DNA from 3 places in the Nocardiopsis sp. EMB25 genome. Region 3 is predicted to be linked to each of the others. Evidence: predicted binding sites of a transcription regulator. Region 3 holds the regulator's gene; each other region holds the start of a gene.
What was found. The regulator LexA, encoded in region 3, represses DNA repair genes until DNA is damaged. The targets are predictions, from matches to a motif close to TCGAACANNTGTTCGA.
Positions count from the first base shown of each region.

Region 1: a site for LexA is predicted at 2,243-2,258, ahead of KIK06_RS20135 (DUF6504 family protein). Genes of this name have one in related genera too.
Region 2: a site for LexA is predicted at 3,317-3,332, ahead of recA (intein-containing recombinase RecA). Genes of this name have one in related genera too.

Region 1 is NZ_JAMTDN010000001.1:4,600,352-4,605,935, forward strand. It holds gene KIK06_RS20115 (N-acetylmuramoyl-L-alanine amidase) at 1-35, shown strand, start outside; gene KIK06_RS20120 (DivIVA domain-containing protein) at 106-363, shown strand; gene KIK06_RS20125 (DivIVA domain-containing protein) at 391-1,071, shown strand; gene KIK06_RS20130 (peptidase M48) at 1,201-2,142, shown strand; gene KIK06_RS20135 (DUF6504 family protein) at 2,271-2,531, shown strand; gene KIK06_RS20140 (NUDIX hydrolase) at 3,082-3,576, opposite strand; gene KIK06_RS20145 (GNAT family N-acetyltransferase) at 3,629-4,213, opposite strand; gene KIK06_RS20150 (MTH1187 family thiamine-binding protein) at 4,378-4,674, shown strand; gene KIK06_RS20155 (DUF1295 domain-containing protein) at 4,762-5,550, opposite strand; gene KIK06_RS20160 (SAM-dependent methyltransferase) at 5,547-5,584, opposite strand, start outside.
Region 2 is NZ_JAMTDN010000001.1:465,304-470,887, reverse strand. It holds gene recA (intein-containing recombinase RecA) at 1-3,252, opposite strand, end outside; gene KIK06_RS01950 (DUF3046 domain-containing protein) at 3,380-3,574, opposite strand; gene KIK06_RS01945 (ATP-dependent helicase) at 3,653-5,584, shown strand, end outside.
Region 3 is NZ_JAMTDN010000001.1:3,269,402-3,274,985, reverse strand. It holds gene leuS (leucine--tRNA ligase) at 1-45, shown strand, start outside; gene KIK06_RS14165 (hypothetical protein) at 138-749, shown strand; gene KIK06_RS14160 (hypothetical protein) at 746-1,384, shown strand; gene KIK06_RS14155 (alpha/beta hydrolase family protein) at 1,407-2,480, opposite strand; gene lexA (transcriptional repressor LexA) at 2,575-3,291, opposite strand; gene nrdR (transcriptional regulator NrdR) at 3,940-4,413, shown strand; gene KIK06_RS14140 (vitamin B12-dependent ribonucleotide reductase) at 4,473-5,584, shown strand, end outside.

The DNA of each region.
Region 1 (5,584 bases), 1.3 Mb from region 3:
CCCGCGGGGTGGCCATGTACCTCCTGCGGAGCTGACCGGCCGACGGCGTCCGCCACTGACCGTCTCTCCCTGGCGCGGGCCCGGGCGTCTGGGCATAATGCGGGGATGACCTCCCCCGACTCCCGCCCCGAGTTCGACGTCGTCCTGCGCGGCTACCACCGCACGCAGGTGGACGAGGCCGTCGGCCGCGCGCGTGCCGCGCTCTCCGGCGACCCCTCCCCCACCCCGATCACCGCCGGGCAGCTGCGCGCCACCCTGTTCGACGTGGTGCTACGCGGCTACGACCGCGCCCAGGTGGAGGCGTACTTCCAGCAGCTCACGGACGACCTCGCGGAGATCGAATCACGGAATACCCAGGGATAACCCTCTGAGAACCTCCTGAACTGCACAATGGGGACCATGCCTCTGACACCGGCGGACATCCGCAACAAGAAGTTCCACACGGTGCGTCTGCGCCCGGGGTACCACGAGGAGGACGTCGACGATCTCCTCGACCGTATCGAGGCCACTCTGGTGGCCCTGGAGGGTGGACCCCGGAGTGGTCCGCTGCTGACCGCCGACGACGTGCGCAACTCTCGGTTCCGGACCACCCGGTTGAGCCCCGGATACCGGGAGGACGAGGTGGACGACTTCCTCGACATCGTCGCCGCGGACCTGGCCGGACGCGGTCTCGGCGGCCCCGGTGGCCACGGCGGTCCGCCACCGCTGCCGACCCACCCCTCCCCCGAGGCGGCCTACGGCCACGGCGGCCACGAACCGGCCGCTCCCCAGGAGAGGCGACGTGAGCACCGGCCACGGCTCACCGCCGCCCACATCAGGGAGCAGCAGTTCGCCACGACCCGGCTGACCACGGGCTACAACGAACAGGAGGTGGACGACTTCCTGGACCGGGCCGAGTTCACGATGGACGTCATCCAGCAGGGCCGCCCGGAGCGGGCGACGCTCACCTCCGCCGAGGTCGAGAGGGTCCAGTTCGCCACGACCCGCGCCCGGCCGGGGTACGACCCGGCACAGGTGGACCGGTTCCTGGACATCCTCGCCGAGGAGCTCCGAAGGCACGAGGAGCGCTGAGCGCACACTCGGTGACCGGACACGCCGTCCCCCGGCAACCCCATACCCAGGGCAGCGAAAAGTAATATTCCGTTACAGGGAGTGGCGAGCTTCCGCTGTTCACGGATCCGCGGCCCGAGGGGAGGCGGGATGCCACACGCGACGCCCCAGGGCGGCGGTGCGCCCGCCCGTGCGTCCCGCGGGGCACCGTACTGCTCGCCGTCGGTGGCGCCGGGGTTCGCGCACGCGTGCGCGAACGGCGTCCGCGCGGTCGGGATGTGCGGGCACGGGGCCGAGGAGCCCGACGAGGAGTTCGTCCCGACCAGGGCGCACCCGTGGGAGACACCCCTGCTGGTGGTGTGCGTACTGGTGGGGGTGGCGCTGGTCGCGGCCGCCGTCCACACCCTGTGGACGGCGACGGGGTCGTGGGCCTGGACGGCGATCGCCGCGGCCGCGATACCCGCCGCGTGTTGGACGGTACGGGGCCTGCGGTACGCCCGCGAACGCGCGGAGTCGGTGAAGATCTCACCGACGCAGTTCCCCGAGGCCTACCGGTCGGTGGTGACGATGTCCTCCGCGATGGGCCTGGCCCGACCGCCGGAGGCCTACGTCCGGCCGACGCGCGGCCGGATCGTCACGGACGCCGCCGCGCACGGCCTGCGGCGGTACCTCGTCCTGCCGCAGGAGCTGTTCGGCCCCGACGGTCGGCCACGCGATCCGGACGTGCTGGCGTTCCTCGTGGCGCACCAGTTCGGGCACGTGGCCGCCGGGCACACGTCGTTCTGGCGGAGGGTGGCGACACTGGGCGCGGAGCTCGTGCCGGGTCTGGGGACGGCACTGGCGCGGACCATGGAGTACACCGCCGACAACCACGCGTACGCACACCACCCGGAGGGTGTGCACGCCGTCCGGTTCCTCGCGGCGGGTCCCGACCTGTACACGCGGGTGAACATGGGCGAGATGGCCGACCGGGCGCGGACGGACCGCGGGGGTTCGCTGCTGCTGTACCACCTGCTGACCCGGCGCCCGAGCAACACGCGGCGGATGGCGGCGCTGCGGGACCGAAGGAGACGCGGCCGGGTGCTCCTGTGACAGATGTTTCCGTTCGGGGGTGGAGGCAGCGGTGGTGGCTCTGAGGTGGGACGACATCGTCCGAAGCCGGTGAGGTCCTCCCGCCGAGAACTTGACTTGTTCGAACTCATGTTCGATAAACTGTACGCGTGAGTCTTCTGAACGAACGGATCGACGTCCGCTCCACCGACGACGGGCACCCCGCCCGGTTCACGTGGCGCGGTCACACCTTCCGCGTGCGCAGGATCATCGGCGACTGGCCCGCCCGCCCGGAGCGGCCCGGCGTCCCCGCCACGCAGACGCACCTGCTGCGGGTCTCGGCGGAGTCGGAGTCCGGCGAGCCCAACATCATCGACATCACCCGCGACGTGTCCTCCGACCACTGGACGATGCGCCGCAGATGGCACTAGGCGGTGTTTTTTGGGTCCTCCGCTTCGCTTCGGACCGTGTTCGGGCACCCTCAAGGCAGGGATTCTTCATCCTCGTCCTCGCCTGTCGCTCGTTCCTCGCTCGCGGCTCGACTCGTCTTGCACAACCCTGCCGGCGCCCGAACGACACCCCCTCGGGTGACCGTTCCAAGAAACAGGCCCTAGGTCGTGTTCCGCGAACACGTACTCCGCCGCGCGACGAGCGGCATCCGCGGAACACGCCCCCGGCGGTGTCCTTCGGGGCCTCCGCCGCGCCCCGTCCCGCCCACGGACGTCCACGGCGCGGCGCCCACCGTTCGCAATCCCGGACGGCACCCCGGACGACCGCCCCGAAGAACGGAACCCGGGCCGGTGTGACCGCCCTTCCCGCCGTCCGGGGGAAGGGCGGTCGCACGTTCGGGGACGGCACCGGCGGAACGGAACGCGCGGCCCCCGGAGCGCGGGCGTTCGGGGGGCAGTTGGGGGCGGAAGACGGCGCCGAGTGTGGTCATGGGAGCGTTCCTACCGCCCGGCCCCGGCCGCGCGACGGGGTTCAGCGCGCCCGGGAACCGGAGGGGGCGAGGTGGAAGTAGGGCTCGGCCCGGTCCTCACGGGCCCAGGTGATCCGGTCCAGGATGCGCCGGGGCATCTCCGGCAGGTCGGCCACGGGGAACCACCGCACGTCCATCGACTCGTCCCCGGAGGCGTCCGGTTCGCCGCCGACGTAGCGGCAGCGGAAGGAGATGTCGAGCATCTGCACCACGTCGCCGTTGGGGTAGGTGTAGGGCTCCTGGGCGACGACGCTGGTCATGCGCTCGACCTCGACCGTCAGTCCCGTCTCCTCCCACACCTCGCGGACGGCGGTCACGGCGGGCTGCTCGCCCGGTTCGAGGATGCCGCCGGGGGTGCACCAGCGGCCGTCGTCGAGGCGCTGGTGCAGGAGTACGCGGTCGTCGTCGCCGAGGACCACCGCCGTCACCCCGGTGAGCGGCAGGAGTCCGTGGCCGACGTGGCGGCGCAGTTCCAGGATGAAGTCCGGGACGGGCATGGTCGGCAGCCTATCGGTGACGGGGTGCGCGCGCCGGGCTCGCGGCCGGGTGTCAGCGGGATCGCGCCGCGCGCAGGTCGGCGTACTCGTGGGCGAGGATCGACATGAGGACGGCGTCGTGCCACTCGCCGTCCCAGTACAGGTGGTCGCGCCAGACGCCCTCGCGGACGAAGCCCGAGCGGGCGTAGGACCTCTGGGCGCCCGTGTTGAAGTCGAACACCTGGAGCGCCACCCGGTGCAGGCCCGCCACGGTGAAGGCGTACTCCAGGACGAGGTCGGTGGCCTCGGTGCCGTAGCCGTTGCCGGTGAGGGACATGTCGTTGAGGGCGATGCGGTAGTCCACGCCGCCGTTGTCGGCGTCGAGGTCGATGAGCGCGCAGCCGCCGACGCAGCGGCCGTCCTCGTTCCGGAGGATCACCCAGTCGGCGCGGTCGGCGTGGGACGGGCGCGAACGGGCCCAGTCGCGGACCTGCCGCTCGGTGAACGTGGTGTGGGTGCCGGTCAGGCGGCGCACGTCGGGGTCCAGGTCGGTGAGGACCGGGACGAGGTGCTCGCCCGTCCGCTCGTCGAGGGGTTCGAGGCGGACCCGGTCGCCGATGAGGGCGGGCTGGTCGCGGAAGACGTCGGAGGGCACCATGCCCGGGATCCAACCACGGGGCCGGAGCCCGGGCCAACCGGTTTTCCGGGGTGCCGGGTCACCGCCGGAGGGGTTCCCGTGTCGCGGATCGCACTGTGGGGCGGGGGACTCGGTTACCGTACCCGTGGCACCGACAGCGACCCCGACACAGCCAAGGAGTGCCCATGCTCGTCGCGTTCTCAGTGAGCCCCCTGGGTGAGGGGGAGTCCGTGGCGGAGTCCGTCGCCAGGGCGGTCAAGGTCGTCCGCGACAGCGGGCTCCCCAACCGCACCGACGCGATGTTCACCACCGTGGAGGGTGAGTGGGACGAGGTGATGGACGTGGTCAAGCGCGCGGTGGAGGCGGCCGGCGAGGGCGCCGCCCGGACCTCCCTCGTGCTCAAGGCCGACATCCGACCGGGCGTCGAGGGGGCGCTCGACGGGAAGGTGGCGGCCGTCGAGGAGCACCTCCGCGACATGTGACCGGGGAACGCCGGGCGGGCGACGGAAACATCACGGAGGTCAGGTCACGGGCCCGTTGACGTGCGTCGACCGCCGCCCCGCCGGCGGTCACCTCCGCCGGGGCGGCCGGGGCAGGAAGGCACTGGTCCGGTCGGCGTACTCGGTCCAGCCGGGCCGGTCCGACATGTACTCGTCCAGCAGCCGCTGCCCCGACCCCCGGGTAAGCAGGTAGGTCATCACCGCCAGGGAGGGCAGCGTCAGCAGCGCCCACCAGGACCCGCAGGCGACCAGGAACAGCCCCCACCACACGCAGGCGTCCCCGAAGTAGTTGGGGTGGCGGGTCCACGCCCACAGACCCCGGTCCATGATCCGGCCCCGGTTGGCCGGGTCGGCCTTGAACCGGCGCAGCTGGGCGTCGCCGACCGCCTCGAAGGCGAACCCGAACAGCCACAGGGCCGCGCCCGCGAACGCGACCGGGCCGAGCTGCGACGACGTGTGCGCGGACACCTGGACGGGGAGGGAGATCAGCCAGATCAGGCCGCCCTGGAGCAGGTACACCATCCGCAGGGCGTAGGCGTCGCGGCTGCCCGGCGCGCGGGACAGGAGGCGGTCGTAGCGGGGGTCCTCCCCGTGGCCGAGGGCGCGCGTGCCGATGTGGGCGGCGAGCCGGACACCCCACACGGCCGTGAGCGCGAACAGCAGCCAGGCGCGGGCGGGGTCGGCGGTCGCGAGCAGGGCGCTGATCCCCGCGACCGCGACGAAGCCGATCCCCCATGCCACGTCGATGACGCTGTGCCGTCCCACCCGTCTGCCGATGACGAAGGCGCCCAGGACCAGGGCCAACAGGGCCGCCGCGGTGGCGGCCAGGTTCACTCCGAGCGCGGCCACGGCCGTCACGCCCTCCGCTCCATGACGAACTGCTCGACGTCGA
Region 2 (5,584 bases), 2.8 Mb from region 3:
GCCCTCGCGGGAGACGCCCACGCCGTACAGAATATCGAATTCTGCTTGTTTGAATGGAGGCGCGACCTTGTTCTTTACCACCTTGACGCGTGTCCTGTTTCCAACGGCATCAGTTCCGTCTTTGAGCGTTTCAATTCGACGAACGTCCAACCGAACCGAAGCGTAGAACTTCAGTGCTTTTCCGCCGGTGGTCGTTTCGGGGCTGTTGTGCACCATGACGCCGTCGACGAAGTAATTGTGATTCCCCTCCACCTCGATGTCGAACTTGCGCATGCTACGCGTTTCCGGCTTGACGTGAATATCCAGGATCGGAGACGCCACCAGCCGCTCCACCGGCTCAGCGAGGTCCGGAACCACCCGGCACTGACCCTGGAAGCGCGGCAGCAGCTTGTAGCTCATGGACTCGTGCACGTAGGGCGCCACCAGTTCCTGGAACTTGGCACTGGCCGCCGTGGTGAAAAGGATCGAGTACTTACCGGCGCTGCCCTTGGCGACAAGCTTGACATCGAGACCGTAGGTGTCGCGCAGGTGCTCGGTGAGCCGGTCACGTGTACCCGGGCTCATGGCCTCGACACAGATCTCGATCCGCCCGCTACCACCCGCGGTCCGAGCCTGGACGCCCTTGGAGCGGACAGTGAAGCAGCCGTCGTCCATGTACCAGACAGCGAGCGCCAACGGCGTGAGCCGCTTGAGGTACTCCCAGCTCAGGTGCTTCTTGCCGTCACCGAAGTAGACCGCCTCCCTGAGTTCGGCCAGTTCCGGCAACGGGGTGAAATCGGCGAACACCGCACCCTTGTCGTTGGATGTCCGGGTACAGCCGATGTTGCCGAGAAGGGAGACCTTCCAGTCCAGGTAGCCGGCCTGGGCAGCACCGTGCCCCATCCTGAACCGGGTGCCGTCTCGACCCTGGGTGTTCGGGGAGAGACTGCCATCTCCCATCACCGACCCGAGGATGACCTGGCGCTGCTGCTCGCTCAGGTAGTGGGCCTGCGCGGTGAGGACCCGGTCGCCGGGAAGCAGCTCCCCGGCCTCCCGCCACCCACCCGGAGTACGGATGAGGTGGTTCGGAGTCGCCGCGAACTGCGAACGGCCATTCTTTCCCGAGCGGGCCACGGTGAACTGGAGGAAGTGATCGGCCACGCCATTGTCGAACCAGTTGACGACCTTCCGGGGAACGACCTCGTCCCGCTCCGGGTCGTAAGAGAGGACTTCGACGTCCATCTTCTGGTTGACGATTTTCCCGATTTTCTCCTGGGTCCCATCAGCCAGAGTCACTCGGGTCGCATAATTCATGCACCCGAACATAACACCGACTTTTTCACGAAGCTGGTTGATGAAAATGGCGGTGGTGCCGGTCTGGTGCAGCGCACCGGCGATCTTGCGCAGCGCCTGGGACATCAGCCGGGCCTGCAGGCCGACGTGGCTGTCGCCCATCTCCCCCTCGATCTCCGCGCGGGGCACCAGGGCGGCCACGGAGTCGACGACGATGATGGAGACCGCGCCGGAGCGGATCAGCATGTCGACGATCTCCAGTGCCTGCTCGCCGGTGTCCGGCTGCGACAGCAGGAGGTTGTCGGTGTCCACGCCGATCTTCTTGGCGTAGGCGGGGTCGAGCGCGTGCTCGGCGTCGACGAAGGCGGCGATCCCACCCGCCTTCTGCGCGTTGGCCACCGCGTGCAGGGCGACGGTCGTGTTGTGCGAGACGATCCCGTTGGCCAGGAAGCTGTGTGTCTCCGGAAGCATGATGTCGAAGGTCGGCTGATTTCCACCGTCCTCGATCACGGTGATCGGTTCGTAGGTGTAGGGCGCGACAGCCAGTTCCTCAAGGTGGCTGAGGATCACTTCGCCGGACGCGGAAAGACGCTGTTCGCGGCTCCTGGCCCACTCGATGATGTCGACCAACCGGTTCCGGCTGCACGAGGGAGCGGTCTCACCGCGGAAGAGGTCGCCCGCCACACGGTCGAAGTCACGGTCGCCGCCGAGACTGTCACGGAGGCTGCTGATCAGTCCCGTGATGTGCGGGATGTTCTCGAACTGGGGGCTCCGACCGGAGAGGCGGAAGTTCTTCTCCACCTGGGCAGCGCGCCGACGGGAACGGAAGCCGACCTCGCTGAGGAACCTGTGGGCCACGGAGGGGTTGACCGCGACCGTCCAGTAGTGGCGCTCATAGGTGGTGTTGAACTTGCGGTACAGCGAGGCGGGAACGCCCAGCCCGTAGAGAAGGATCTGCACGTCGCGAGCCAACTGCTCGGAGGCGGTGCCCAGACCGATGGTGGAACTGTCGTCGATCCAGCCGTCGCCCTCGTAGAGCGCGGAGAGGAAGGCGCGCTGGATCTTGTCGCCGCCGGTCCGCACCACATGGGGAACCCGCTTTCCGGCGGAGTTGACGTAGTCGAGCCCGTACCGGTCCGCGACCTCCTCGCGAAGCTGGACGCCGGGCAGCACGTACTCCCGGCAGTTGTTGCCCTCGTACACCTTGGCCTCGGTGTCGAAGAGCCACCTGGCGATGGAGGTGAACTCCTGACCGACCTCGTCGTCGCCGTTGGTGAAGCGAACCGAGGTAGTGGAGCCGAGCGTGCCCTCCGCGACCAGGTAACCCAGGAAGACGGCCTCGTCCTCGCTCAGTCCGCTGCCCTCGGCGGCCTCGTTGGCTCCGAAGCGGGCGGAGACGAGCGTGTCGCCCTCCTTCAGCTTCCCCGCCTTGCGCCAGACGACGAAACCTTCCTCGTTCACGACCCGGAGCGGGTGGTTGTGGGTGACCGTGACACGACGGCCGGACTCGGTGGTGATCCGCAGGACCGGCTTGCGGTTGTTGTGGGTCAGTGCGGCGACCGTTTCCAGCTCACCCCGCTCGTTGACCACACGGATGCCCTGGTCGCGCACGTCCGTGACACGGCTGGCGCAGGTGGCGGACTGTCCGGCGCGCTCGAAGAGTTCGGCGATGGTCTCCATGCCCCGGTCCGTCCACACGTAGGTGTCGGCGGTGAGGCACTTACCGCTCGACTCCGGGCCGTACACCTCCACGATCCGACCCTTGGGGATGCCCCCGATGCCGAGCGCGACGTCGAGCGCGATCGCCCCGGTGGGGATCGACTCGATCGGCGGGCGGTCGTCGTCACCCAGACGCATGACGGAGCCCTTGCCGAACTGCCGCTCGATCTGCGCGAGCGCTGTTTCGAGAGCCTTGTCTCGGTCTCCAGATGCCACGGGGTACCCCTGTTGGGTCGATGCCTTCTTCTTCATGATGCGCACGACGCTACGCGGTCGGTACGACAATCGCGACGTCCGACGTTCGTCTGTGGACAACCCACACTACCCGAACCTCTGTTCGATTGTTCGAACGACCGGGGAGAACCTTCGAAACCTCCTCCGGACGGTGTCAGCGGACGGAGAGGGGGAGGTCGAACGCGTCGCAGACGGCACGCCACACGTCCTTGGCGCCCACCCCGTCGGCCAGCGCCTGCCGGACCGTCCGCGAACCGAGCCCCTCGATGACGTAGTCCTTGGCCAGGCTCTCCGCGTAGGCCTCGCCGAACTGCTCGTGCATGTTCTGCCAGAAAACCGTGAGTCTCATCGGTCCCAGTATCGGCGATCGGCGCGTCCTTCGCTCCCCTTCCGGGAGAACGTCCGCACCGAGGGGCACACTGACCCCATGAGCCACGCGCCGCACCCCCTGGACCGCTTCGCGCCCGCGACACGGGAGTGGTTCGAGCGAGCCTTCCCCGGGGGCCCCACCCCGGCCCAGTCCCAGGCCTGGTCCACGATCGCCAAGGACCGCGACGTGCTCGTGGTGGCCCCCACCGGGTCCGGAAAGACCCTGTCGGCGTTCCTGTGGTCCCTCGACCGGCTGACCTGCGCACCGCCGCCCCAAGACCGCTCCCGGCGCTGCCGCGTGCTGTACGTCTCCCCCCTCAAGGCCCTGGCCGTGGACGTCGAACGCAACCTGCGCGTCCCGCTCGCCGGGATCTCGGAACGGGCCGAGGCGGCGGGCGTCCCGGTCACACCGGTCACCGTCGGCGTGCGCACCGGGGACACCCCCGCCGACGAGCGCCGCCGGATGGCCACCCGTCCGCCGGACGTGCTCATCACCACGCCGGAGTCGCTGTTCCTCGTGCTCACCTCGCGCGCCCGCGAGGGGCTGGCCGGGGTGGAGACCGTCATCGTCGACGAGGTGCACGCCCTGGCGGGCACCAAACGCGGCGCCCACCTCGCGTTGAGCCTGGAGCGGCTGGACGCGCTCCTGGACCGGCCCGCGCGGCGCATCGGACTGTCGGCCACCGTACGGCCGCCCGAACTGGTCGCGGAGTTCCTCGGCGGGGCGGCGGTCGTCTCCCCGCCGGACACCCCGCACATGGACCTGGGCGTGGTCGTGCCGGTCCGCGACATGGACGAACCCGGACCCGCGCCGACCGCCGAGGCCACCGGACCCGCGCACGGATCGATGTGGCCGCACGTGGAACGGCGGGTGCTGGACCTGGTCGAACGGCACACGTCCACGATCGTGTTCACCAACGGCCGCCGCACGGCGGAGCGGTTGTGCGCCCGACTCAACGACCTGTACGCGGAGCGCTCCGGCGCGCGGCTGCCGCCGGAGGAGGTCCCCGCCCTGCTCATCGCCCAGTCGGGGAGGTCCCAAGGCGCGGAGCCGGTGGTGGCGCGGACCCACCACGGTTCGATGTCCAAGGCCGAGCGCGCCCTGGTCGAGGACGAGCTGAAGTCGGGCCGTCTGCCCTGTGTGGTGGCCACCTCCAGTCTGGAGCTGGGGGTGGACATGGGCACCGTCGACCTGGTGGTGCAGGTGGCCGCTCCCCCGTCGGTGGCCAGCGGTCTGCAACGGGTGGGCCGGGCGGGGCACCGGGTCGGGGAGGTCTCGCGCGGGGTGTTCCTGCCCCAGCACCGGGGTGATCTGCTGGCGTCGGCGGTCGTGGCCGAACGGATGCGCACGGGCGGGATCGAACCGCTGGAGATGCCGCGCGACCCGCTCGACGTGCTCGCCCAGCAGATCGTGGCCATGGTCGCGATGGACGACTGGCCGGTGGCCGGCCTCGCGTCCCTGGTCCGCCGCGCGGCCCCGTTCGCGGACCTCACGGACTCGATACTGGAGTCGGTGCTGGACATGTTGTCCGGCCGCTACCCCTCGGACGAGTTCGCGGAGCTGCGGCCGCGTGTGGTCTGGGACCGGGAGGCGGACGTCCTGCGGGCCCGTCCGGGCGCCCAGCGGCTGGCCGTCATCAGCGGCGGCACGATCCCCGACCGGGGGCTGTACACCGTTCACCTGTCGGACGCGCCGTCGGGGTCGCGCGCCCCCACCCGGGTGGGCGAGCTGGACGAGGAGATGGTGTACGAGTCGCGGGTGGGCGACGTGTTCGTGCTGGGGTCGTCGTCCTGGCGGATCGACGCGATCACGGCCGACCGGGTGCTGGTCAGTCCGGCGCCGGGGCGCCCGGGGCGGATGCCGTTCTGGAAGGCGGACGCGGTGGGCCGCCCGGCGGAACTGGGCCGGGCGGTCGGCGAGCTGGCCCGGGAGCTGGCGGAGGCCGACCGCGCGGGGGCGTTGGAGCGGGCCGCGGCGGCGGGGCTCGAC
Region 3 (5,584 bases):
GTGATCGTGCGCGCGCCGAAGCTGGTGAACATCGTCGTCGGCTGATCCGGCAACGGAGGCGGCGGTCGCGTTCGGCGACCGCCGCCTCCGTGTGACACGCCGGAGTGGGTGACGACTGACAGGGAGGCGGTGGCCGGGTGTCCCCATCCGGTAGGTCGGGTGGTCCGCTGGTACGCGGTGCCGTCATCGTGTGTGGCGCCGCGCTGGTCTCCGCCGCGGCGATCGGCGGTGGACTCGTGTTGGCGGGAGGAGACCCCGACGTCCCCGGCGCGGACGACGTCCACACCACCGCCCCCGACTGCGCCGCCGTACCCGCGTCCGTGGTCGACGAGGCCCTGCCCGACGCCGTTCCTGAGACCATCGAGTCCGGGCCGCGGCCCGGCGGTGACACCGCGCTGTGCGCGTGGACCTCGCTGGGCACCGCCGAGGACCCCGGTGTGCTGCGGGTGGAGTTCTCCGCGCTGTTCACCGACACCTCCGGGGAAGTGCCCGTCGCGGGTACCGAACACGCCGAACGGGCTCTGACGGCTCTGGTGCCCCGGACGAGCGACGGTGTCCGGCTCCCGTCGGATGTCGAGGGGCACGTGTGGACGGACGGGGCGCAGGGCACCGCCGACCTGGCCTTCTACACTGACAATCTGCTGGTCCGGGTGGCCTACTCCGGTGTCTCCGGAGACGGGCCCGCCGACCGGGAGGACGCCCGTGAGCTGACGGTGCGGGTCGCGGAGCAACTCGTGGAGGTCTTGTGAACCCGGAAGGCCATCGTCCGGTCGTCCCGCGGGCCCAGCCTCAGAGCCGGGGATGCGCGATCGCCGGTGTCGTGGCGCTGACGCTGGTGGCGGTCCTGCTCGTGGCGGGCGGTGTGTGGTTCGTCCTGAACCGTGAGGCCCTGGAGTCGGGTGACTTCGAGGCCGCACCCGAGTGCGCGGTGGGAGAGACCGAGGCCCTCGCCGCGTCGGTGCCCTCCCATGTCTTGGAGCTCGAGGCGCCGGTCGGCGGGCAGCAGGACACGTTCGGTACCGGATGGCAGTGTCGGTGGGCCACCCCCGAGGGGCCGGGGGAGGCGGTGCCCTCCTTCGCGACCTTGGTGATGGTCGCCGCGCCCAACCCGGGCGGGATCGAGACGGCCGCCGAGAACCTGCGGAACACCACCGCGAACCAGGACACCACCGCGGTGGACGGTATCGGCGACGAAGCGGTCAGCTGGACTGACGAGTCCGACTTCCCGTTCGCCTGTGTGGGAGCCCGCGTGTCCAACCTGTACGTGGAGACCTGCTACGGCGCCGCCGCCGACTACGGCGTCGCGCGCGCGGCGGAGGCGGAGCACGGACGGGAGACGGCCGAGGAACTCGCCCGGGCCGTGATCGCCGAACTGCCCGCCTGACCAGGGCGCCCCGCGAGACGGCTCACCAGGCTCCGTCGAGGAACTCCTCCAACGCGGGGGCGACCTCCGGGGCGAAGGGGCGGTCGGCGTCGAGCACGGCCGCGCCGGGTTCGTCCCGGAACTCACGGAACACGTGGTCGGCGTCGGGGACGTCGACGCGTTCGGCGTCGGTGAACCCGCTCATGAGGCGGTCGACGTCCGCCCGGGAGACCTGGGCGTCCTGCTCTGCCCACAGCACCAGTACCGGGGTGCCCTCGGGGACGTCCCGGGCGAGGTCGACGGGGTCGAAGGCGTCGATCCAGGTCAGGAAGGCCGAGTTCCGCTCGGAGTAGACGGTCTCCAACAGGGGCGACAGGTCGTCGGGCAGGGCGCGTCCACCGCGCAGCGCGGCACGTCCCGCGCGGGCGTCGGAGAGCAGGGTGACACTGTCGCCCTCATCGAGCTGCCCGCGGGCCTCACCCACGCGGATCTGCTCGGTGAGCTGGCGGTCGATGAGGTCCAGGTAGCGGGTTCCGGGCGGGGCGGCCAGGACCAGCGCGGGCGAGGCGTCCACGAGTTCGTGCGCGCGCAGGGCGAACAGGGCGCCCTCGCTGTGTCCGACGACGACGGTGCGTTCGGGGTCCACCTCGGGTTGGGCCAGCAGCTCCCCGAAGGCGGCGACCACCTGACGGTCGAACACCTCCGGGGCGATGGGATCGTCCGGGTCGAGGCCGTCGGCCCCCGTCTCGCCGCTGCCGAGCTTGTCGTAGCGGAGCGAGGCGACACCGGCCTCGGCCAGCACACGGGTGAGGTTCAGGTTGGTGTCGGCGTCGGGTCGCGTCGGTGCGTTGCCGTCCCGGTCGGTGGGGCCGCTGCCGGAGACGATGAGGGCGGCGGGCACCGTCCCGGTGGTGTCCGAGGGCGCCGTGAACGTCGCGAACACCTCTGCGCCGTCCACGGTGAACGACAGGTCCCGAGCCGACCCGCTGACGCCGGGCGGAGGGACCGAGGGGTCCTCGCCGGAACAGGCGGTGGAGAACAGGAGGCCGGTGGTCGCGCCGACGACGGCGAGCATCCGCCAGCGGCCGTGCGCGGGGGAGGTGGTGGGTGTGGACACGCCCCCAGCTTAGGGCGTGCCCGGAGGCCGTGTATGCCGTCCTGTGACCGGTCCGTCCCCGGTACGCGGACGGACCGGGGACGCGGGATCGGCGTCAGACGCGGCGCATGACCGCGACGACCTTGCCGAGGATGGTGGCGTCGTCCCCGTTGATGGGCTCGTAGGCCTCGTTGCGGGGCAGGAGCCACACGTGGCCGTCGTCCTCGCGGCGCAGGACCTTGACCGTGGCCTCGTCGTCCAGCAGGGCGGCCACGATGTCGCCGTTGTTGGCGTCCTGCTGCTGGCGGACCACGACCATGTCGCCGTCGGTGATGGCGGCGTCCGTCATCGAGTCGCCGACCACGGTGAGCATGAACAGCCGTCCCTCTCCGACCAGCTGGCGCGGGAGGGAGAGCACGTCCTCCACGGACTCCTCGGCCAGGATCGGACCACCCGCGGCGATCCGGCCGACGAGCGGCACGGCGGCGGCACGCGAGGCGTCGGCGGTGAACTCCGCGGGGTCCGCCTTCGCGCCGGACGAGCGGCCGGGGGTGCGCAGTTCGACGGCGCGGGGGCGGTTCTGGTCGCGGTGCAGGTAGCCCTTGCGCTGGAGCACCTTGAGCTGGTGCGCCACGCTGGAGGGGCTGGACAGGCCGACGGCGTCGCCGATTTCCCTTATCGAGGGCGGGAAACCGCGTTCCCTTACGTACCGCTGGATACAGTTCAGCACGCTCTGCTGACGCGCCGTGAGTTTGGGAGCGTCGGGCGTCGGCCCGTCCGCATCGCCCACGGGCGAGAGGACGGTGGTGGTTCCGGGATTCTCCTCCGGCACGGCCGGGCCTCCTCGGCGTTCGGTTCGGTCAGGGCCTGCTTGTGTGACTGGCCACGTCCGATCCGCGACCGCGCCGACCCTGGGGTCCACGTGACGGCGAAACCGGAGTGAAATCAACGTCAACATTAGTCGTTGCTGACGGTGATATCAAACAAGCGTTCGAGGCTGCGGACAATTGCTCGCGCGTTTTCGCGGTCAATTCCTGGCCTCCACTTACGTGTACACGTGTACCCGTCCCGGTGTCCCGGGAATGCGCCAACACGAGCGCGCCCGTGTACGAGCGGGCCCGGTCGCCCCGCGTCGGTGTTCGTGCGCGATCGCCTGCGGGGGCGGCGATCGCGTTTTCCGGGCGGCCCGTCCGCGGCGGTCGGGCGGCGCGTCGGCGGTACCCTGGGAAGTGGGTTTCGGGCGGCCCGGTCCACCCCCTGCGGGTCGTCCGCCGATCCCCTCCCCCTCCGAGCGTCGGTGTCCGTGTTCCCGTGCGCGGCCGCCCGGGCGCGCACGGGGTGCGTGTTCGTCGAAGGTCGCGGCCTCATCCGTGGTCGTTGAGGTTCGACCACAACATCTGGGTGTGTTGGTGGGGTGGAAGCCCAGAAGTTGTGGTTAAGTGGATGTGCGGGTCGTCGCGAGGGAAGCAGGTGAACAGGGATGTATTGTCCGTTCTGCCGCCATCCGGACACCCGGGTGATCGACAGCAGGTCCACCGACGACGGTGCGGCCATCCGCCGCCGCCGGTCCTGCCCCGCGTGCGAGCGCAGATTCACCACACAGGAGACCGTCCTTCTGATGGTCGCCAAGCGCTCCGGCGTCACCGAGCCCTTCAGTCGCACCAAGGTCATCGCCGGGGTGCGCAGAGCCTGCCAGGGCCGCCCCGTCTCCGAGGACGCCCTCGCCAAGCTCGGCCAGCGGGTCGAGGAGGAGATCCGCAGCCGGGGACTGGCCGAGGTGCCGGCGCATGAGATCGGACTGGCCATCCTCGGTCCCATGCGCGAACTCGACGAGGTCGCCTACCTGCACTTCGCCAGCGTCTACCGCGGTTTCGAGAGCCTCGCCGACTTCGAGGCCGAGATCGCCAGCCTGCGCCAGGACCACGAGGTCGGGTCCGGCGCGGACGGGGAGTAACACCTCCACCGCACGGCCGGGAGCCGTGCCGTCGACGCGTTCTCGGGGGGAATGCCGTCATGACGAAGAGCACGAGTGACCAGACGGGCCCCGAGGGGCTCAGGATGAGGCGCGTCCTCACCACACCCGGTGTCCACCCCTACGACACCCTCGAATGGGAACGCCGTGACGTCGTCATGACCAACTGGCGCGACGGAACGGTCAATTTCGAGCAGCGCGGTGTGGAGTTCCCCACCTCGTGGTCGATGAACGCCACCCAGATCGTGGCGAGCAAGTACTTCCGGGGGGCGCTCGGAACCCCCGAACGCGAGTGGAGCCTCAAACAGATCATCGACCGCGTCGTGGGGGTCTACACCGAGACCGGCCGTTCGCACGGTTACTTCGCGGGGGACGAGGACGCCGAGACCTTCGACCACGAACTCAAGTACGCGCTCGTCCATCAGCTGTTCAGTTTCAACTCGCCCGTCTGGTTCAACGTCGGCACGACCTCACCGCAGCAGGTCTCGGCGTGCTTCATCCTCTCCGTCGACGACACCATGGAGTCGATCCTCGACTGGTACAAGGAGGAGGGGATCATCTTCAAGGGCGGCTCCGGCGCGGGTGTGAACCTGTCCCGCATCCGCTCCAGCCGGGAACCGCTCTCCTCCGGCGGCATGGCCTCGGGGCCGGTCTCCTTCATGCGCGGCGCCGACGCCTCGGCCGGGACGATCAAGTCCGGCGGTGCCACCCGTCGGGCCGCCAAGATGGTCGTGCTGGACGTCGACCACCCCGACATCGAGGAGTTCGTCGAGACCAAGGCGCACGAGGAGCACAAGATCCGCGCCCTGCGCGACGCGGGCTTCGACGTCGACCTGGGCGGCGCCGACATGTTCAGCGTCCAGTACCAGAACGCCAACAACTCGGTCCGGGTCTGCGACGCGTTCATGCGCGCGGTCGAGAGCGGCGCCGACTTCGGTCTCACCTCCCGTACGACGGGCGAGGTCATCGCCACCGTCGACGCCGGGGAGCTGTTCCACCGCATGGCCCGCGCCGCCTGGGAGTGCGCCGATCCGGGCATCCAGTACGACGGGGCCATCCAGGACTGGCACACCAACCCGGAGACCGGCCGGATCAGCGCGAGCAACCCGTGCTTCCCGGCGGATCAGCGGGTACTGACCGACCGGGGGCACAT